One region of the Lysobacter soyae genome, then DNA from elsewhere that is predicted to be linked to it. Evidence: riboswitches for the same ligand, from Rfam matches in the RefSeq annotation. Region 1 holds a riboswitch; the other holds the start of a gene.

Region 1 (11,014 bases):
GCACGCAAGGCCACGACGCGTCCGTCTTCATGGTTCGCCCAATCGGTGAACACCTTAAATTCGGAAGTCTTGACGGCCTCCGCCACATCGGTGAATTCCAAATCAATCCGCAGATCGGGCTTGTCGGAACCGAATCGACGCATGGCCTCCGCGTAGGTCATGCGCGGGAACGGCTGGGCGAGTTCGACATCCAGCACTTCTTTGAAAACCTCGCGAATCATGCCTTCGACGGCATCTTGAATATCGCGTTCCTCCACCCAAGCGAACTCCATGTCGAGCTGGGTGAATTCCAACTGGCGATCGGCGCGCAAGGCTTCATCGCGGAAGCAGCGTGCGATTTGGTAGTAACGGTCAAAGCCCGACATCATCAGCAATTGCTTGAAGAGCTGCGGCGACTGCGGCAAGGCATAGAACTCGCCGGCATGCATGCGGGCGGGCACGAGGAAGTCACGCGCGCCTTCCGGGGTGGCCTTGGTGAGGATCGGGGTTTCGATGTCCTGGAAACCGCGCGCGTCCAACCAGTGGCGCAATGCCGACACCAAACGAATGCGCGTGCGCATCTTGCGTTGCATCTCGGGACTGCGCAAATCGAGGTAGCGATATTTCAAACGGGTTTCTTCACCCGGATTTTCGTGATGATGGAATGGCAGGGGTTCTGCCTTGTTCATCACTTCGATTTTTTCCGCGACCACTTCAATGCGACCGGTCTTGATTTTATCGTTGACCGCATGACGCGCACGGACGGTGCCTGTGATGCGCAGACAGTCTTCGTAGCCCACCGCGGCGGCGGCGGCGACAACCTCGGCATTGCCCTCGGTGGCGGCCGGTTCGGCGACGACTTGCACGATGCCCTCGTGGTCGCGCAGATCGATGAAACACACGCCGCCCAAGTCGCGGGCGACATCCGCCCAACCGCACAGGACCACTTGTTGACCGATCATCGATTCGTCAACAAGACCGCAAAAATGGCTACGCATGCAAAGACAACTCCGAATAGGCAGGGCACTGCCCCTGGGGGCAGCGAACCCCGTATTTTAGCGCGAGCCGGCGGCCTGACCCAAATTTGGCTATCCTTCGTTATCGGGGGCTTTTCTGCTGGGGTTGGGCTTGTTGCAAGGGGTTTTCCACGGGATGCGGGTTGAATTGGCGAGGCTGCTGGATCGCGCCTTTCCACCGGCCCTGCCCGACGGCCTGCAACGGGAGTACTACCGCACGAATTACCGCTTCGCCCGCCTGCCTTTGATTTTGCTCGGCCCGTTCGGGGCGCTCGCCACCTTGGCGCTGCTGGCCTTGAACGACAACTTCCGTCCGAGAATGTGGCAAGTTCTGATGCACCCCGCCGTGCTGACTGCCATCGTTTTCACATTGGTGGCGTGGGGCGCGATGATCCGATCGCGACGCATCACTAATTTCGGACGCGCCTGTCTGGCTTTCATGCTGGGGGTCTACGTCCTGCTCGGCGTCATCTGCTACGAATACCCGGCCCTGACCCCGTCAGTGATTTTGCAGATGATGATCTGGCAACTGACCATTGCGCCACTCGTGGTCCGTACCGGCACCTTCGTGGCCACGCTGACGATCTCGATCACCGCGCCCCTTGTTTTCATGACGTTTTCCGGCGCGTCGCCGGCCACTTGGCTGTCGCTGATTTGCTATCTGATTCCGATCTGTGCGGTGGCGACGATCGTGTATCGGGCCTGCAATCGCCTGCGCCGTGAGACCTATCTGTCCAACATCAACATGCGCGAATCGGCGTTCACCGATTCACTGACCGGCATGTTGACGCGGCGCCGCTTCATGGAATTGGCGAGCCGCAGCATGCGTTTTTCCGAAGGCGCCAAGACACCGGTCTGCGCCTGCTTCATCGATCTGGATGACTTCAAGCAAATCAACGACCGCTACGGCCATGCCTTCGGTGATCGGGTGTTGAGTGAGGCGGCCATGTGTATTCGCGCCATCGGCGGCCACATCCGCGAGGCGGATACCACGCTGCAAGCCCGACACATCATTTCGGGACGTGTCGGCGGTGAAGAGTTCGCGCTGATGATGTTCGGGCACTCGATGGCCGAGGCGATGGAAATTGCCGACGAAGTGCTGGCGCGCGTTCGCCGCATTGACGTGGACGGCGTGCGGGTATCCACCAGCATCGGCGTGGCCTGTGCCCGCACCGACGAAAGCATGCGCGGCTTGTTGCATCGCGCCGACATGGCCCTGCTCGACGCCAAATCTCAGGGCAAGGACCGGATCGTCGCGTCGCCCGGCGGCCACGCCGACTGACTCAATCGTCTTTTTTGGCCGCAGGTGCCGGTGCAGGCGCGGGGCTCGACGCGTCACCCACCAGATTGCGCTTCTTGTCGCCGTCTTTCTTGAAGTCGGTTTCATACCAGCCGCCGCCCGCCAAACGGAAACTCGGCGCTGTCACCTGCCGCTTGACCGTCGCCTGACCGCAAGACGGACAAGTCTCCGGATCGGCGTCGGACAGTTTCTGCAGCTTGTCGAAAGTGTGTCCGCATGACGTGCAAATGAAGGCATAAATGGGCATGGGCATTCCGTGAAACGTGGGTCGCTGCAAAGTTTGGGGGCGAAGCGGCGTCAGTTCAAGGCTGCGTGTTCACGGTCGGGTCGCTGCCGGCTCGTTATGTTGGTAGCCGTGTTCCGGAACTTTGATGCCCATGAACGACGTCCACGTGAAAAATACCGGCCTGATTTCCGCGTTGGTCTTGGCCCTTGGCATGATCGGCGGCGGATTTTTGGTGGGCCACGGCCTGAAGGACTTCCGCAGCGGCGATCGCTTTGTGACCGTCAAAGGCTCTGCAGAGAAAATCGTCGATGCCGACTTGGTCGTGTGGCCGCTGGCCCATACCGTCTCCGGCAACGATCTCGGCGTTTTGCAGCGCGAACTTGAAACGCGCACGCAAACCATCCGCAATTTCTTCAAACAGGCGGGTTTCGGCGATGACGAAATCTCGGTTGCGCCGGCGTCTTTGGAAGATCGCTGGGCGTATGCCTACGGCGACAATCGTTCGCCGGAGCAGTATCGCTATTCGACCACGGTGACTTTGCGCACAAGCAAGGTGCAGAAGGCCATGGAAGCCTTGCGACGCACCGGCGACCTCTTGGCGCAGGGCGTGGTGCTCGGCGGCAACGGCGGGCAGGATGCGGCACCCTCAGGCCCGCAGTTTGACTTCACGCAATTGAATTCGGTGAAGCCGAAGCTCATCGCCGAGGCGACGGCCAACGCACGCAAATCCGCCGAGCAATTCGCGAAGGATTCCGGCTCATCTGTGAGCGGCATCCGTTCGGCGAATCAAGGTGTGGTCTCGATTGAAAATCGCGATGCCGGCAGTCCCCACGTCAAGAAGATCCGTGTGGTGACGACCGTCGACTATTTCCTGAAGCACTAAGCCTGATCGTATAACGACAACAGCACGGCTTCGGCCGTTTCCAATTGCTCGCGCAAACGCGCTTGCGCTTCCGACAAGCGCGCAAGCTCGCCGGCATTGGCGTAGGTTTCCGGCAGAGCGAGCTGCGCATCCAACTGCACGAGCTGATCTTCGAGTTCCGCCACGCGTTGCTCGGCTTCTTTCAGCTTGTACGGATTCTGTTTGCCTGATTTCTTCGGCGCGGGTGCAGGCGCGGGCGCGGGTGCAGCCGGCGCGGCTACCGGTGTTTTCGCACCGGAATCCGATGTCGGTTTGCTACGCAGCCAGGCCGCATAGTCATCGAGGTCGCCATCGAAATGTTCGACCACACCGTCGTGCACGCGCCAATAGGTATCGCTCACCAAGCCGATCAAGTGTCGATCATGCGAGACCATCACGATCGCCCCCTCAAAAATGCTGAGCGCTTCTGCCAACGCCTCGCGCATTTCCAAATCCAAGTGGTTGGTCGGCTCGTCAAGCAGCAGCAGGTTGGGTTTGGTCCAAGCAATCAATGCCAAGGCCAAGCGCGCCTTTTCACCGCCGGAGAAGTTGTCGATCACTTCGAAGGCGCGATCGCCCGGGAATTGCCAGCCGCCGAGAAAGTTGCGGAAGTCCTGCACCGACGCATTCGGTGCGATTTCCTTCAAATGATCGATCGGCGAGAACCCTTCGATCAATGATTCAACGGTGTGCTGTGCGAAGTAGCCGATGCGCAAATCCGGATGCGCCGTTCGCTCGCCGCTCATCGGCGCGAGCTCACCCACCAGGGTTTTCACCAAAGTCGATTTACCCGCCCCGTTGATCCCGAGCAGACCGATCCGATCGCCGGCCTCGAGGCCGAAATTGACGTCGCGAAGGATGCGCGCGTCCTCGCCGTAACCGCAATCCACATGGCGCAAGCGCAACAGCGAATTCGGCAGCTTCAAGGGCTCGGGCAGATTGATATGGACGCCGCGTTCGGCGCGCACTGCTTCCGTGCCGGAGAGTTTGGCCAAGCGCTTCATGCGGCTCTGCGCCTGTCTTGCCTTGCTCGCCTGCGCTTTAAAGCGATCGATGAAGCTTTGCAAATGCGCGCGTTCGGCCTGTTCTTTTTCGAAGGCAATCTGTTGCTGGCGCAAATGTTCGGCGCGTTGGCGTTCAAACGCGGTGTAATTTCCGGCATAGAGTTTGGCTTTGCCGTCATGCAAATGCAGGATGTGCGTGGTGACGTTGTCGAGAAACTCGCGGTCGTGCGAGATCACCAACAGCGTGCCGTCATAACGCTTCAACCAATCTTCCAGCCACACCACGGCATCGATGTCCAAGTGGTTGGTGGGTTCGTCCAGCAGCAGCAAATCGCTCGGCGTCATCAGGGCGCGCGCGACGTTCAGGCGCACACGCCAACCGCCGGAGAAATCTGAAACGGGTGTCTCGTGCGTGGACTGGGGGAAACCCAGACCGTGCATCAACTTCGCCGCCCTCGCCTCGCCGTCATAGGCGTTCAATTCTGCGAGCAAATGGTGGGCTTCAGCCACTGCCTCCCAATCTTCGGCGAGCATGGCATCTCGCTCGGCTTTGACCGCGGCATGCACGGCGGCATCACCCGACAACACAAAGTCCAGCGCCGGGTCGGGCAGATGCGGGGTTTCCTGCGCCACGCTGGCGACCCGAGCCTTGCCGGGTACGTCCAGATCTCCCTTATCCGGCTCCACTTCACCGAGCAACGCCGCAAACAGCGAAGACTTGCCGGCGCCATTGCGCCCGACGACGCCGACGCGATAGCCCGCATGCATGGCCAGGTCCACGTCGGACAAAAGGAGGCGCTCGCCGCGACGCAGCGAAAAATTTCGGAAGGAGATCATCCCGCTATTTTATCGCGGAAAGAACGGAGGGCAGTCATCCTGCCCTCCTTTTTTGTCACTGGGTTTACTGCTTCGGTGCCCAGGTGAAGTCCAACATCCAGGCGCGGCCGGCCTGGTTGTACCAAGCGCTGGTTTCGTAGCGCTTGTCGAGCACGTTGGTGGCGGTGAACTGCACAGTCATGTCCGAGGTCGGCAGCCAAGCCAAACGCAGGTCGCCGGTGGCGTAGCCGGCGAGGCGAACGCGATTGTTCGGATCGTCATAGCGCGCATTGGCACCGTTGATCGAAGCGCCGACGCGGAACTGGCCAAAGGTCTTGTCGACATCGACGCGACCGGTCAGGCGCGAGCGACGGTTCAGCAAGTTCCCGTATTGCGCGCCCGGCGTGCGGTTGCGCGGATCCAACCAGGTCAGCGAACCGTTCACATCCCAGCCGGCGAGCTGCGTGCCCACTTCGGCTTCGACACCGCGGATCTTGGCGATCTGCACGTTGTCAGGCTGGCCCCACGGGCTCGCCACAGAAGTCTTGGTGGGATCAAACACGATCAAATCGCGCAGACGGTTTTCGTAGGCACTCAACGTCCAGTGGCCCCAGCCATGACGACCTTCGACACCGAGCTCCATGCTCTTGGATCGTTCCGGCTTCAAGTCCGGATTGCTCGAACCCGGGTAGTACAGATCGTTGAAGCTGGGTGCGCGGAACGCCGTGCCGTAGTTGGCACGAATGCGCAACGCGTCCGAGATGTCAAAACCCCAGCCGGCATTGCCGGTGTTGATGCTGCCGTACTGGCTGTTGTTTTCGTGGCGCAAACCGAGCTGGACGTGATTGCGGCCGAAGTCACCCATCCATTGACCGAAAACGGCACGCGAAAAACGCGACAAGGTCGTGAACTTGGTCGAAGACTCGACGCTGTCACGCGACCAGTCGTAGCCAATGCTCAAGGTGCCTGCCAAGGCGATGTCCGCCTGCAAAGCCGCCTGATCACGCTGGGTGTTGACGTCGTTCATGAACACGGTGTCGTGGAAATTGCGTGCACGATCGCGATTGCGCCCGACCGATGCGGTCAATGCAAACTTCTCGCTGGGCGAAAAGCGTACCTTCGCACCGGCGGTCTGCTGTTGCACACGACTGTGGTTGAACCAACCGTCGTAAAAGTTCTCGGCATCCACCGACATCAAATTCGCTTCGGCGCGCCAAGCATCATTGAACGCGTAGCCGCCGCTCAGCGCGATGGCGCCGTTCTTGTAGCCGTCGGTGTCGGGCTCGATCGTGCCGCAACCTTGGAAGGTCAGCGGGTCGCCATGACAGGCATTGAAGCCGCCGGTATGCGAATAGGAGCCGTTCAAGGCATACCAAGCTTTGCCTTGTTTTCCGGAGAAACCGGCATGCAAACGTTGCGAGTCTTGGGTGCCTAAGCCCACACTCACCGTTGGCGAAAAGCCGTCTTCGGCGCGGCGGGTGAAAATCTGGATGACGCCCGACATCGCTTCGGAGCCGTACAAGCTCGACATCGGACCGCGCACGATCTCGATGCGCTCGATTTGCGACACCGGAATGTCGTGAATCATCGGCAGACCCGACGTGACATTGCCGACTTTGACGCCGTCAATCATGAAGACGTAGTGGCTGGTGCCCATCCCGCGCATGGAAAGGCCGGACAGTTTGCCCGCACCGCCTTGGTTATAGATATTGACGCCGGCACGACCGCGCAGGAGTTCCTGCAGCGACACCGGGTTCAAACGGGCGATCTCTTCGCGGGTGATCAGTGTGGTGGACGCGACCGGGCTTTCCGATTCAACACGCGTACCGGTCACGGTCACCGCATCGAATTTTTCGGTCTCTGCGGTTTGTGCACGCACCTGGGTGCTGGCGCAAGCGGCGGCAACGGCCAAACTCAAAACGGACAGGCGGGAAACAGACAACTTCATCAGGACAACTCCATGCATTGCGCAGCAGGCGCAATGTTTGTTGAAAGAAGACATGGAGGTGCAAGCAAGGGACGTCGGAAAAGGCACGGCCACCGCCTGCATGCCCACCGCATGTCCGGTTATCCCCTGGCCGGTCTCCGGGCTTGCGAGCATCGAATCGCGCATTTCGGACGCCTTCCCATGCCTGCGCACAGTGGCCGTGTCCGTCTGCGGGGAAAACCCTGCTCGCCTACCGTTGCGGGGGCAGCTCCGGAATGGCTTGCGCGTACCGGATTCCCGTTTCAACCGCATGCGCGGTCACCTGAGGCGGGGCACAGTTTAGCGCAATTGCCACACGCGGCTCCGCTAAAATGGCGCGCATGGCCAATCCAATCAATAAAGCGCTTGCCCAATGGCTGTTCGATCGCCGTAACGAGGGCTTCAGCCGCGAGGAAGTGCGCGCACTCCTTATCGAGCACCAATACGTCGAAGAAGATGCCGAACGCGCCTGCGTGATCGCTTTCGATTGCCCGCCCGACGATCTCGAATCGCTGCTCGATGATGATCTGCAAGCCGAGGCCGCCAACCAAACAGCGACGTGGATCGAGGGCTTCGAGCCGAGCGCGCGCATCAAACTTGCCGAGACCCAAAACGCCATTCCAAGCGACCACGGCGACATCAAAGTGGTTTGCCGCAGCGAACGCCCGTATGTCATCGGTCTCGCCAATGTCATGACCGCCGAGGAATGCAAAGAACTCATCGAGTACTCGCGCTACCGGATTTCACGGGCGATGGTGGTCAGCCCGATCGATGGCAGTGATTTGGTGGATGACCGGCGCACCAGTGAACTGGTCATGCATTCGCGCGGTGAGTCGCCTTTGATCGCAAAGCTCGATGAACGCATTTCGCAGCTCACCGGCATTCCGTCCGACCACGGCGAAGGCCTGCAAGTGATGCGTTACGGTGTCGGCGCGGAATATGCCCCGCACTATGACTACTTCGCGCTCGGTTCGTTGGGCGAACGTCGCCACTTGAAACATGGTCAACGGGTCGCGTCGCTCGTGATCTACCTAAACGATGTCGACGCCGGCGGCGAAACCATTTTCCCTTACGGGGATTTGTCGATCTCACCGCAAACCGGGCACGCGTCCTACTTCGCCTACACCGACAAAGACGGCCGCTGCGACGGCATGTCATTCCATGGCGGTGCGCCGGTGCGCGCCGGAGAAAAGTGGATTGCGACGATGTGGATCCGGGATCGACCTTACGTCGCTTCGGAGTAAGCGGCGCTCAACGATAGCGCCGCAACTCCTCAATCACCTCGGACAAGGGCCGCGCTTCGGCGAACAAGTGGCCTTGGAACCAATCGACACCGATTTCCCGCAAGCATTGCGCCGCTTCTTCGCTTTCGACGTATTCGGCCACGGTTTCGGCGTTGAAGGCCTGCGCCAGTTGCACGGCCGCGCGCACCAAAGCTTGGTCCTTCGGATTGGCCACCACATTGCGCACGTAACTGCCGTCCAGTTTCAGCACATCCACCGGCAAATCACGCAGCCGGCTGAAATTCTGGACACCGCTGCCGAAGTCATCAATGGCGATCCGGCAGCCGCGCGCACGCACGCGCTCGAGCACGGCCCGCGCTTCATCATGTCCGGAAATGGCCGCGGTTTCCGTGATTTCCAAACAAATGGAATCCGCCGACACCGGCAAGGCATCCAACACGCGCTCGAAATCGCGCAGGAACGAGGCCGAAGCCAAACTCGCACCGCCCAAGTTCACTGACAGCCGCAACCGGGACGCGACGTCGTGATGCTCGCCGAGTACGGACACCAAGGTGCGCCAGACGCTCAAATCCAATTCGGCGCCGCGACCCGCTGCTTCCAGCGGTTCGATGAAGGACGAGGGTTGCATCAGCTCGCCGTCTGCGCTGCGCAAGCGGCAAAGAATTTCACCGTATCGGCGGCCATCATGGGCGCGGACACCCGACGGCACGATCTCCTGGAACCACAGTTCAATCCGCCGCGAACGAATGTTGGCCAGCGCCTCGCCCACAGAATGCAACCGGGTGCGCGCTTCGCCGGCGAGGCGATCACCTTGGCTGTCGTACAGCGGTCGCACCTCGTAACGTCGCCGCGCATCGAATGCCAATTGCGAGGCGACAAGCAACGCACTGTTCAACGCCAACTCGGTGTCGTCTTTGACGGCGGCCACGCCGAGGTAAGGCGAAAGACGCACCAGCTGCCCATCAATATCGACCGTCAGGGATTCAACCCGACGAATAACCCGCAGCCATGAACGCTCGGTCAAACCGTCGGCACGCGGCATCAACACGAACTGGCCGGTACCCGCCACGAAGGGGTCGCAGAAATTGGACAATTGCTGGGCGATTTCGCGTTGCACGCGCGCCTGCAGATCCATCCCGAATCCGGCCGTCCATTCTTCGCTGCTATCGATGAACATATAGCCCAATTCCAGGGGCCGCCCGCTTTTTTGCATCGCTTTGGCGATGTCGCGAAATGCCACCAAATTCGGCAATCGCGACACCGGGTCCACATGCGCCTGTTCTGATAATTTCCGCGACTGCAGCACCACGTCCCGGTTGAACACAAAAACAAAAAGCAAGCCGATCTGCAGGATGAGCGCCTCGAACGCGATGGAGGCGAGATTGGCCACGGCAACGGTATCCACCGGATTGGGAATACCCATGGAGGCCAGCTTGCAAATGAGCAGCATGGCAATGGCCATCAGTGCGAAGGCCAATCTCGGACGCAGGAACAACACCACCCACGCCAGCACACCGGCGACGGCGTAACGGAAGTCAGTGATCAGCAACGAGCCGACATGCGCCGGTTTGCGATCCATGTTGCTGATCACGAAATAAGTCAGCAACAAGAATGCCAGCATCAACAGCAGCCACAACACGCGTTTGTGTGGCGCGCGCTGGACGTGCAGGCGGTAAGGCTTCTCACGATCGAACTCCGTGATGAAGCCGAGCAACGGCACGGTGATGATCAACACGCCGAAGTAACGCGCAAACACCACCTGTGCACCGCCTGCGAACAATTCATCCGCCGGTGTCACCAAGGCACGCACCAGACCTGATACCACCACGCCCAAAGGGAAAAGGATCAAGGCAATAAATGCCAGTCGCGGCAAGTCGGTGCGCTCGATTCGTCGTCTGTCCGGCGGGCGCGGCCAGCCCATCAAGTGGGCGCAGAAGCGTGACCAGACGATCATGACCGCCAGGTCCACCAGACCGGGCCAGACCTCATTGAACGCATAGCCGGATGTGTAGGCCCGAAACAGCCAACCGGCAAACAAAAGGACGAAATAGCTCACCACCACGCGGATGTCGCGAAACAACATCGCGATCACCAAGCCGAAGCCCGTATGCAGATGCATGAGCGATGCGCTGTCGCTGACATCGCCATGGGCCCAAACATAGGGCATGGGTACGTTCTGTAGCACGATACCAATGGCGCCCAAAATGAGCGCGGTGGCTACCCAGCTTCGCGGAAGCAGGGCCCTGTCCAATTTCACGATCCGATCTTCTCCAGATGGCGAGCGCAGGGCAATGCGCCACTTCTCTCGCGTCCAGTATTCACGTGCACTCCGGCAAATTGCAAGCCTCCGTATTGCTGCATTTGCACATTCAGTGACAAACCGGCGCTCGACGGCGTACTCTTTGCGGCAGGGAGGGCTTTACACATGGCAACACTGGATTTTCTGAAGCGGATGTTGGGGACGCCGAACGGCGAGGTTCAGCCGGAAGCCGCCGCGGACCCGCGATCACCTGCGTCCACCGACCGGCGGGCTGTGGCCCGGGAAGAAGCCGAGATCGGCAT
Region 2 (11,014 bases), 620 kb from region 1:
GCCGCTGCCGATGAATAGCGCCAACAATTCGGCATCTGACAACGTCATGGCGCCGCGCTTCAACAGCTTTTCGCGTGGACGCTCTTCCACAGGCCAATCTCGGATATGCACGGGTTGCCGCTCCATTTCAATGGCATCAGTGTGGTGTCCGCGCCGCGTCCTCACAGTCGGCTGCCTGCGCCGCTTCGGGTAAGCTGTTACCTCGATTCCAGTGGGATTTTCCCGATGCAAGACAGTGGCGCCGATCAAGCCAAGCGGATTCTGCTGTGTGTCTGCGGTGGCATCGCGGCCTACAAAACCCCAAGCCTCGTCCGCCGTTTTCGCGAACGCGGTGCGGAAGTGCAAGTGGCGATGACGGACAACGCCCACCAGTTCATTGGTGAGACCGCACTGCAGGCGGTTTCAGGCCGCACAGTGCGCCACTCGTTGTGGGATTCGAACGCGGAAGCCGCCATGGGGCACATCGAGCTTGCACGGTGGGCCGACTGCATCGTGATCGCCCCCGCCACCGCCAACACCCTGGCCAAACTTGCCTGGGGCATGGCCGACGATTTGGTCACGACCCTGTGTCTCGCCTCGACCGCGCCGCTGCACATCGCACCGGCGATGAACCATCGGATGTGGTTGCACGCTGCCACGCAAAGCAATGTTCAAACCTTGACGTCCCGCGGCGCACAGATCGTCGGGCCCGACAATGGCGACATGGCCTGCGGTGAACACGGGCCGGGGCGCATGGTCGAACCCGAGACCTTGGTTGACGCCGTCATGGGCGCGAGTCGGTAAACGCGTATGCACGCCGCACGATGGGTCATTTCTGCCGGCCCCACTTATGAGGATCTGGATCCGGTGCGATTCATCGGCAACCGCAGCAGCGGCAAGATGGGTTTTGCCGTGGCTGAGGCGGCGCGCGACGCCGGCTTCGAGGTTGTCTTGATCGCGGGTCCGGTGCATCTTGAAACACCGGATGATGTCACGCGTATTGATGTCAGAAGCGCGGCCGACATGCACGCCGCGGTGATGGGTGCCTTGCCTGCGGATGTCTATATCGGTGCGGCCGCAGTGGCCGACTTCACGCCCGCGCACGTGGCTGAAAACAAAATCAAGAAACAACCCGACACCACCGGCCTGACGATTGAACTGACGCGCACGCGCGATATTTTGGCCGAGGTCGCCGTGCATACGTTGCGACCGCGCGTCGTGGTCGGCTTTGCCGCCGAAACGCAAGATGTCGTTCAATATGCGCGCGGCAAACTCGAACGCAAACATCTCGACATGATTTGCGCCAACCGCGTCGGCGTGGCGGGCAGCGGTTTCGAGTCAGACCGGAACACCTTGCAATTGGTTTGGGCCGACGGTGAGGTCACCTTGGGTCCCAACAGCAAACATGCCATCGCCCGCCGTCTTGTCCAACATATCCAGGAAATTTTTCCGAAATGAGTCCGCATCGCCTTCAAGTCAAAATCCTGGATTCCCGTTTCGGCAGCGAGTGGCCTTTGCCGGAATACGCGACGTCTGCGAGCGCGGCCTTGGACTTGCGTGCGGCCGTGCCTTCGTCGATCACCTTGCAGCCGGGTCAAACCGAGCTGCTGCCGTCGGGTTTGAGCATTTATGTCGAAGACCCCGGCTTGTGCGCAGTCATCCTGCCGCGATCCGGTCTCGGTCACAAACACGGCATCGTTCTCGGCAACGGCACTGGTCTCATCGATGCGGATTACCAAGGCCCGCTGATGATCAGCATCTGGAATCGCGGCAGCGAGGCTTTTACGATAGAACCGGGCGATCGTATCGCCCAATTGGTGGTACTTCCGATCGTCCGTGTGACACTGGACGTGGTGGAGACATTTGACGCGAGCGGACGCGGGGAAGGTGGCTTCGGCCACACGGGCGTGCGCTGACAAGGACTATTCATGGCGAACTTGAAATTGAACATGGGCAAAGCCGGCGGTGATTCGGCAAAAACGGTGCTGGGCGTGTTGCTGCTCGGACTCGGCGGCTTTCTGCTTTGGCAAGGCATCAGTCAAAAGCAGCAAGGCGACCGCTTGGGCAATGTCGGCAATCTGCGCAACGGGGTGGTGACGGCCTTACGCCCGGTGCTGAAGAAAGCTGTGACCGCGGCAGAGAAAGCGGCGCATGCGCCCGCCGTGGAATCCGCATTGGCGGCCGGAGATCGTGCCGCGGCTTCACGCGCCTTCGCAAGCGCGTGGCCTGAGGCCAGTGCCGCGGAAGTGCTATCGCCCGATCTCGAACCCTTGTACGCCGGTTTGCCGGCGAGCGGGTACGGCCGTACCGCTCTGGCCGAATCCGTCATCAACAGCAAGAAAACCGATTTGTCCTTCGTCAAAGTCGGCAGCGCCACGGTGCTCGCCGTGGGTGTGCCGTTGAGCAACGGCGACGTGGCACTGGCGCATGTACCTGCAGCGCCGGCCTTGGCGGTCGTCACTGGCACGCAAACCGATGGCAGCTACGTCGCGCTGCTTCAGGGTCGTTCGACATTGGCGAGTGCCGGTGATGCGAGCATCGCCGACAAAGCCAGTGGAGAAAGCACCGACGTCGAAGGGACGCATCTGAAAGTATTGGGCGTGGCCGGTGAGGTTGCGCCGGGCGTGCTCGGGCTCGGTACGTGGCCGTCGTTGATTCTTGGTTTGCTCGGATTGCTCGGCGGAATCGCCTTGCTGATGGCCCAAGCAAAACGCCGAAAGGCAGCGGCCGAGGCGCGCGCAGCCGAGGTGCCCGAAGAAGACTCCGGTGCTGTGAAAACTGCAGACGGCAGCACGGTGACCGTTTCCGATTTGGTTGACCAACGTTTGCAAGCCAATCAGGCCGCGCGCGCCGCACGCGAACAATCACTGCGTGAGATCGCTGCTGTACGTGCCGCTTCGGGCGTCGACAAGAGCATCTTCCGCGCTTACGACATTCGCGGTGTGGTCGGCGACACATTGTCCAAAGAGGTGGCGCACAAGATCGGGCAGGCCATCGGCAGCTTGATGCATGAAAAAGGCTTGAAAGACATCGTGGTCGGACGTGATGGCCGCTTGTCGGGCCCGGACATGGTGGAAGGTCTCACGGCGGGTCTGCGTGCGGCCGGCCGCAACGTCATCGACATCGGCATGGCGCCGACGCCGGTGGTGTATTTCGGCGCATACGAACTGCGTACCGGAACTTGCGTGGCAGTCACCGGCAGCCATAATCCGCCGGATTACAACGGCTTCAAAATCGTTGTCGGCGGCACCACCCTCTCGGGGGAGGCCATCACCGATTTGTACACGCGCATCAGCGAAGAACGACTGCATCAAGCGGGTCAGGAAGGCACGCTCGAGTCGCGTGACATCAACCCAGCCTACATCGAACGTATCGCTTCAGATATTCAGCTTGAACGGCCTTTGCGCATTGTCGTCGATGCCGGCAATGGTGTTGCCGGCGAAGTCGGGCCGGCTGTGTTGGAGGCCATCGGTGCCACCGTCGAACGTCTGTACTGCGAGATTGACGGTCATTTCCCGAACCATCATCCCGACCCGAGCGAACCGCACAATCTCGAAGACCTTGTGGACATGGTCGCCCGACGCGATGCGGATCTCGGTGTGGCCTTCGACGGCGACGGTGATCGCTTGGGTGTGATCACGCGCGCCGGGCACAACATCTTCCCGGATCGCTTGTTGATGCTGTTCGCTGACGATGTCCTCAGCCGCAACCCGGGCGCAGTGATCGTCCACGACGTGAAGTGCACCGGCGCGATCGGTTCCTTCGTCATGGGGCGTGGCGGCAGCCCGATGATGTGGAAGACAGGGCATTCGTTGATCAAAGCCAAAATGAAGGAAGAGGAAGCCGAGCTCGCCGGTGAAATGAGCGGCCACTTCTTCTTCCAAGAGCGTTGGTACGGATTTGACGACGGCATCTACGCCGCGGCGCGCCTGCTCGAAATTCTGGCCCGACGTACCGAGAGTGCAGACGAAGTGTTCGCGGAAATTCCCGAAGGCATTTCCACGCCGGAAATCAAAGTGCCGGTCGAAGACCCGCATGCCTTTGTCGCGCGCTTCGCCCAGTTCAATGATTTCGATGGCGCAAAGCTGACCACGTTGGACGGCCTGCGCGCGGACTGGGTCGATGGTTGGGGCTTGGTGCGTGCATCCAATACCACGCCGATTCTGGTGTTGCGTTTTGAAGCCAAGAGCGAAGAACGCCTCGAAGAAATCAAAGGCATTTTCCGCGCCAAGTTGCTTGAAATTGATCCGGCATTGACGCTGACGTTCTAAGACAACGCACGCGCCCCGACACGGGGCGCGTGCTTGAAACGTGGATCAGAACGCCTGGTCGAACGCCACCTCGCCGCTAACCCCCACCTGATACGCCGACACGCGCCGCTCGAAGAAGTTGGTGAGCTCCTGCACGTCCTGCAGATCCATGAACGGGAAGGGATTGTGCGCATGGAAGTGTTTCGGCATACCGAGTTGCTGCAAACGCTGGTCGGCGCAGTACTCGAGGTAGGCGCGCATATCCCGCAACGACAAGCCGGCCACGCCGCCTGACAAGGTGTCTTCCGCAAAGGCGTACTCGCAGTCGACGGCTTCCTTCAGCATCTCGACCACGCGCGCCTGCAAATCCGCATCGAACAGGCCGGGTTCTTCGGCACGTACGGTGTCGATCACTTCAAACGCGAACGCCATGTGCGCACTCTCATCACGAAACACCCAGTTGGTGCCCGAGGCCAGCCCATGCAAGAGTCCGCGTGAGCGCAGGTAATACACATAGGCAAACGCACCGAAGAAGAACAGCCCTTCGATACAGGCGGCAAAGCACACCAGATTGAGCAAGAATGTCTGGCGCTGCTCACGTGTCTCGATGCGCTGCAAATCTTGCAGGCTGTTGATCCACTTGAAACAGAAGTCCGCTTTCTTGCGAATGGACGGAATCGTCTCGACAGCGGCGAACGCTTTGGCACGTGCCGCAGGATCGGGCAGATAGGTGTCGAGCAAGGTCAGATAGAACTGCACGTGCAGGGCTTCTTCATACAACTGCCGTGACAAGTACATCCGCGCTTCCGGTGCGTTGATGTGCTGGTAAAGATTCAGCACCAGGTTGTTGGCGACGATGGAATCGCCGGTGGCGAAAAATGCCACCAAACGTTCTATCAGGTGCCGCTCGGCCTCGCCGAATTTGTGCGCCAGATCTTTCACGTCCAAGGAGAAATCCACTTCCTCCACCGTCCAGGTGTTGCGGATGGCGCTGCGATACATCTCGTAGAACTTCGGGTAGCGCATCGGACGGAGGGTGAGCTCGAAACCCGGATCGAGCAGGTGTTTTCCAGCAGTCATTGGCAGGCCTCACAGGTTTCAGGATTTTCAAGCGAACAGGCGAGCGCCGCTTGATCGGAGACAGTGCCGGCCAAGGTGGTTTTGGCGATGCGGGTCGCCGGACGCGAACGCAGGTAGTAGGTCGTTTTGACGCCGCGCTTCCAGGCATACATGTACATCGACGACATCGCGCCGATGTTCGGATTTTCCATAAACAAATTGAGTGAGGCCGACTGATCAATGAATGCACCGCGGTCGGCGGCCATGTCGATCAAGCCGCGCATCGGCACTTCCCAAGTCGTCCGGTACACGTCTCGCAACACCTGCGGAATCGACGCGATCCCTTGAATCGAGCCTTCCGCATGTTTGATCGATTCACGCATTTCAGCGGTCCAAAGCCCCAGTTTCTTGAGCTCATCCACCAAGTAGCGGTTCACCTGCAGGAAGTCGCCGGACAAAGTTTCGCGCTTGAACAAATTGCTGGTTTGCGGTTCGACGCACTCGTAGCAGCCGGCAATGGAGGCGATGGTCGCGGTCGGGGCAATCGCAATCAGCAAGGAATTGCGCAAGCCATTCGCTTGAATCCTTGCCCGCAAGGCTTGCCAGCGTTCACTGTCGGCAGGCACCACACCCCAACTGTCGAATTGCAATTCACCGTAGGCGGCGCGCGTCTCGTTGAAATTCGGATGCGCACCGCGTTCGATGGCCAACTCGCAGGAAGTATCCAACGCATGGAAATAAATGGTTTCGGCGATACGTAGGGAAAGGGCGCGCGCCGCGTCCGAATCAAAGGGCAGGCGCAGCTTGAAGAACACATCCTGCAAACCCATCATGCCGAGCCCGACCGGCCGCCAGCGCAAGTTGCCGCGACGTGCGGATTCGATCGGGTAGAAATTCAAATCGATGACGCGATCCAGTTGCCGCACAGCTTGTTGCACCGTTTCGCCGAGCTTGTCGAAATCGAAATCGCCATGGGCGTCGAAATGGCGGGACAGATTGATCGAGCCCAAATTGCAGACCGCGGTTTCATCGGAAGAGGTGACCTCGAGAATCTCCGTGCACAAGTTGGACAGATGAATCACGTTGCCGGGCTTGGCCGTCTGATTGCTCTTGCGGTTGCAATGATCTTTGAAGGTCATCCAGCCATTGCCGGTTTGCGCCAGGGTCCGCATCATGCGCGCGTAGAGCTCACGCGCCGGCATTTGTTTTGCGAACTTGTTTTGCGCTTCCGCCTGCGTGTACGCGTGCTCGAAGTCCTGACCGAACAAGTCCACCAACTCGGGGGTCACGCGCGGGTCAAACAACGACCAAATGGCATCTTCTTCGACGCGCCGCATGAAGAGGTCCGGAATCCAGTTCGCCAGATTCAGGTTGTGCGTACGACGTGCTTCATCACCGGTGTTGTCGCGCAACTCCAAGAAAGATTCGATATCGGCATGCCAAGGTTCCAGATACACGCAGGCCGCACCTTTGCGCTTGCCGCCTTGATTCACTGCGGCAACCGAGGCATCGAGGGTTTTCAAGAACGGCACCACGCCGTTGGAATGGCCGTTGGTGGACCGGATCAAGGAACCGCTGGCGCGAACACGCGAGAACGAGACGCCGATGCCGCCGCTGAATTTGGAGAGCTGGGCGATGTCGCCGTATTTCGCGTAGATCGCCTCCAAGGTATCTTCCGGCGAATCGAGCAAGAAACAGCTCGACAATTGCTCGTGGCAGGTACCGCTGTTGAAGAGCGTGGGTGAGCTCGGAATGTATTCCAGGTTCGCCATCGTGTTGTACAGCGCAATGGCTTCGCCGGCGTCTTCGCTCAATGCGCACGCAATGCGCATGAAGAATTGTTGCGGTGTCTCAATCACCAACCGCAAATGCGGATGACGCAGCAAGTAACGGTCGTACAGCGTACGCAAACCGAAATACTCGAAATGCAAATTGCAGGCCGGATCAATCGCCGCATTCAATTTGCGCGCATTGGTTTGCACGAACTCCAGCAAACGATCGTTGATCAGACCGGTTTCGTGCCCGCGCATCACCGATTGCGAAAACGCGTGAATCTCTTGGCCGGTGACTTCCTTCTCGATCACCTCGGCGAGCAGGCGCGCAGCAAGCTTGCCGTACTCCGGCTCTTCACCCGTCAGCAGGGCCGCGGTGCGGATCGAGAGTTCGTCCAACTCGCGCGTCGTCGCGCCGTCATACAAACCGGAAATGGTGCGCGTCGCCACGCGCATGGGTTCAACTGCATGCAAGCCATCCGCCGCACGCGCGATGGCGCGCACAATCTTGTTGAGATCGACCAGTTCGGCGTGGCCGTTACGCTTGCGCACCCGCATGCCTGAGGCCGTCGGGGGCGGCGTCAGATCGAAAGCGGGATCGGGTGGTGAAACCGGTTCAAGTACGGCGTTTTCGTTGGTCTGTGTCATGCAATCCACTCCTGATTGATGCACGCGTTGTCGGCCCTCGCAGACAACAGACGGCAAGCAAGATTCAGGATGGACGGATGGTGTCGCAGAACCCAAGACGCCGGCGGCGCGTTCTGCTGCACCAGCCATCTCCCCCCGGAGACCTTGCGGCCGGCACCACGCGTTGTGCTTCGCGCGGCTGTCGGCAGGTCTTCGGGCTTATGGACACCGTCCGTATCAGGACGACCTACTTTCGCTGCTTCCCGGCGTCACAACACCAGTGCAATCTGCGATTTCGTTTCCAAGTACCGCTGCGGGGCAGCGCCGGATTCAAACCGGCTTCCCTTTTCATCCGTGGGGTGGCCACGGAACCGACACCCCCAAGATACAGGGGGTGTAGGAATTAGGCAACACAAGATGTGGCGGTTTTCTTTATTTCGACAAGGGAATCACCGGGCCGTCCAACGGCACCAGTTTGGCCTTGCGGTAACGCACGACAGCGGCTTGGTAATCGGTGTCGATCTTGTCTTTCTCGGCGCGCATCTGGTTGAGACTATTCATCGTGCTGATCAAGACATTGCGTTGGCTGGTCACCGCATCCGCTTGCGCCTTGCTCACCGGCTTGCCGCTCATTTCGGCCTCGGCCGCTTGCTGCAAAACCGCGATCAAGGCTTTGCGCTGGGTCGAGAGCGACGCTGTTGCGGCCATCACGCTGCCTTTGGAAATATCCAGCCGCAATTGATAAGCGCGATTCAAATCCTGCTCGCTCGGGTAGGACTCGGCCAAAGCCATCTGCTCGCGGGCCTCGCGAGCCTTCTCTTCATCGCTGCGGGTGCGGGCGGCGTTGGCTGCATCCGCTGCCGCACGTTCGGCCGGCGACAACACACGGCCTTGCGAATCAGTCATGACGCCTTGGGCGTTATAGACCTTTCGTGCGCTGTTTGCCGCACTTGCCGGCATGGCATCGCCGCACACCTGGCGGCCGCCCTCTTGCCAACAGGTCACCTTGCGCTCTTGTGCACCCACCGCGGCGGTCGCGCTTAAACACAGAACGGATATTGCTATAGCGTTTTGAAATTTCATGACTGGATCCCCCGATCAATTGCTGCCATAGCTTGAACGATACGCCAGCAATGCGTCGTGGTGTAGTTGAAGGGTGGCATCGTCAGCCGCAAAGGCGAGCAAGTCGGCGAGGGTCGCCACGGCGACCACAGGCACACCGGTGCTGTTGCGTACCGAATCGACGGCTGAAATCGGCTGCGCGGGATCGAGAATCTCCTGGCGGTCCAAGGCAATAACCACCCCTGCGACCGTGCCGCCCGCCGTCTCGATATGGCTGATGGCCTCACGGATCGCCGTGCCCGCGGTAATGACGTCATCGACGATCAAGACGCGTTTGCCCGCGACGGATGCGCCCATCAAGGTGCCGCCTTCGCCGTGCGTCTTCGCCTCTTTCCGGTTGAACGCCACGTCCAAATCGCGGCCGCGCCTTGCAAGTTCGCACGCGAGCGACGTGGACAGAGGAATCCCCTTGTAAGCAGGCCCGAACAGCATGTCGAATGCCACACCGTTTTCGGCCAACGCATCCGCATAACATTCAGCCAGCGCCAGCAACGAGGCGCCCGTGTTGAATTGCCCGGCGTTGAAGAAGTAGGGACTGCTGCGACCCGATTTCAAAGTGAACGCGCCGAATCGCAATGCGTCCATGCGCATCGCCAGTTCGAGAAAGCGACGTCGGGTTGCCGGAAGTGCCGGATTCATGCGTTGTGTCCACCGTTCATTAGACGCATCAATGATACGGAATTTGCTTGCTATCATCGAATTCGATAGTTCCTTGGACGCTCCATGCGCATCTTGAGTTTCAACGCCAACGGTCTGCGGTCCGCAGCCAGCAAAGGCTTTTTCGACTGGTTCCGGACACAGGACATCGATGTCATGGCGGTGCAGGAAACCAAAGCACAGGCGCATCAACTGACCGGCGAATTGTTCAATCCCGAGGGCTATCACGTCCATTTCCGCGATTCGACGGTGAAGAAGGGTTATAGCGGCGTCGCCATTTATTCACGGCGCGCGCCGGACCGAATTCTCACCAGCCTCGATCGGCCGGATTTCGATGAAGAAGGGCGGTATATCGAAGCGCAATTCGGCAACTTGAGCGTTGTGTCGTTTTACATCCCGTCCGGCACCTCCGGTGAATTGCGCCAAGGGCTGAAGGAAGACGTCATGCAGTGGCTCGCGCCCAAGCTCGAGGCCTGGCGCACGAGTGGACGCGAGTACGTTTTGTGCGGTGATTGGAACATCGTGCGTTCCGAGCGCGATATCAAAAATTGGAAGAGCAATCAAAAAAACACCGGTTGCCTGCCGCATGAGCGCGCTTGGTTGAACGGATTGATCGCCGATGCATACGGCGATGGCAGTACGCAGCCCACCGACGGTTGGCATGACAGTTTTCGCGTCGCGCGCCCGGACGACATCGAATACAGCTGGTGGAGCCAACGCGGCGGCTCGCGTGGCAAAGACGTGGGCTGGCGCATCGATTACCAATTGCTCACACCCAAGCTCGCACAGCACGTGAAAAGCGCACAGCATTTTCGTGAGCCGTATTTCTCGGACCACGCCCCTTATCTCGTAGAACTCGACTGGAACGACAACGCATGAATCAAACCGCACCGGAAAAGAAGCGCAAGACCTCGGTGTGGAAATCGTTCACCGGCCCCAAAGCCTGGACGATGTTCTTCTTCGGATTTTCTTCCGGGCTGCCGTTCTTGCTGGTAGCAGGTACGTTGGCGATGTGGCTGAAAGACAACAACATCGTCTTGAAAGAAATCACCATGATTGCCAGTGCCGGCATGCTGTATGCCTTCAAGTTCCTTTGGGCGCCGCTGCTGGATCACACCGGATTGCCGGCCTTCTCGAAACTCGGGCGCCGCCGTGGCTGGTTGCTGTGTGCGCAGTTCGGCGTGGTCGTGGGCTTGATTTTCATGGGGCTCATTACCCCGTCGCACTTGGGCGCTTTCATCTGGGCGACCTTGGCCGTGGCCTTCTTTGGCGCTACCCAGGATATTGCCGTCGACGCCTATCGCATCGAAATCGCGCCGGTGGAAGAACAGGGCGCGTTGGTTGCCACCTATTCGTTGGGCTATCGCATCGGCCTGATCATGGCGGGCGCGTTCGCGCTGATCATGGCGGACCATATTTCCTGGCCGATCGTGTACTACGTGATGGCGGCATTGATGGTGGCGCCGATCATCGCCACCGTGTTGGCAAAGGAACCCGAAGCCCATCGCGCACTGCCGAAAGCCTGGGGCGAGGCGATGCGACTGGCCA

Evidence for each region. Region 1 has a riboswitch for cobalamin ahead of H8L67_RS08630 (TonB-dependent receptor domain-containing protein). Riboswitches for the same ligand answer to the same signal wherever they lie in the genome.
Region 2: linked by a shared signal. The riboswitch ahead of H8L67_RS01280 (ribonucleoside-diphosphate reductase subunit alpha) and the one ahead of H8L67_RS08630 (TonB-dependent receptor domain-containing protein) in region 1 are both predicted to bind cobalamin.

What each region holds. Positions count from the first base shown of each region.
Region 1 is NZ_CP080544.1:1,772,860-1,783,873, forward strand. It holds gene aspS (aspartate--tRNA ligase) at 1-977, opposite strand, end outside; gene H8L67_RS08610 (GGDEF domain-containing protein) at 1,108-2,277, shown strand; gene H8L67_RS08615 (FmdB family zinc ribbon protein) at 2,279-2,542, opposite strand; gene H8L67_RS08620 (SIMPL domain-containing protein) at 2,673-3,404, shown strand; gene H8L67_RS08625 (ABC-F family ATP-binding cassette domain-containing protein) at 3,401-5,263, opposite strand; gene H8L67_RS08630 (TonB-dependent receptor domain-containing protein) at 5,328-7,190, opposite strand; cobalamin riboswitch at 7,302-7,510, opposite strand; gene H8L67_RS08635 (2OG-Fe(II) oxygenase) at 7,550-8,452, shown strand; gene H8L67_RS08640 (EAL domain-containing protein) at 8,460-10,619, opposite strand; gene H8L67_RS08645 (response regulator) at 10,878-11,014, shown strand, end outside.
Region 2 is NZ_CP080544.1:259,276-270,289, forward strand. It holds gene radC (RadC family protein) at 1-111, opposite strand, end outside; partial or broken gene coaBC (bifunctional phosphopantothenoylcysteine decarboxylase/phosphopantothenate--cysteine ligase CoaBC) at 226-1,437, shown strand; gene dut (dUTP diphosphatase) at 1,434-1,895, shown strand; gene H8L67_RS10365 (phosphomannomutase/phosphoglucomutase) at 1,908-4,250, shown strand; gene H8L67_RS01275 (ribonucleotide-diphosphate reductase subunit beta) at 4,296-5,309, opposite strand; gene H8L67_RS01280 (ribonucleoside-diphosphate reductase subunit alpha) at 5,306-7,708, opposite strand; cobalamin riboswitch at 7,875-8,078, opposite strand; gene H8L67_RS01285 (hypothetical protein) at 8,120-8,770, opposite strand; gene pyrE (orotate phosphoribosyltransferase) at 8,786-9,448, opposite strand; gene H8L67_RS01295 (exodeoxyribonuclease III) at 9,533-10,345, shown strand; gene H8L67_RS01300 (AmpG family muropeptide MFS transporter) at 10,342-11,014, shown strand, end outside.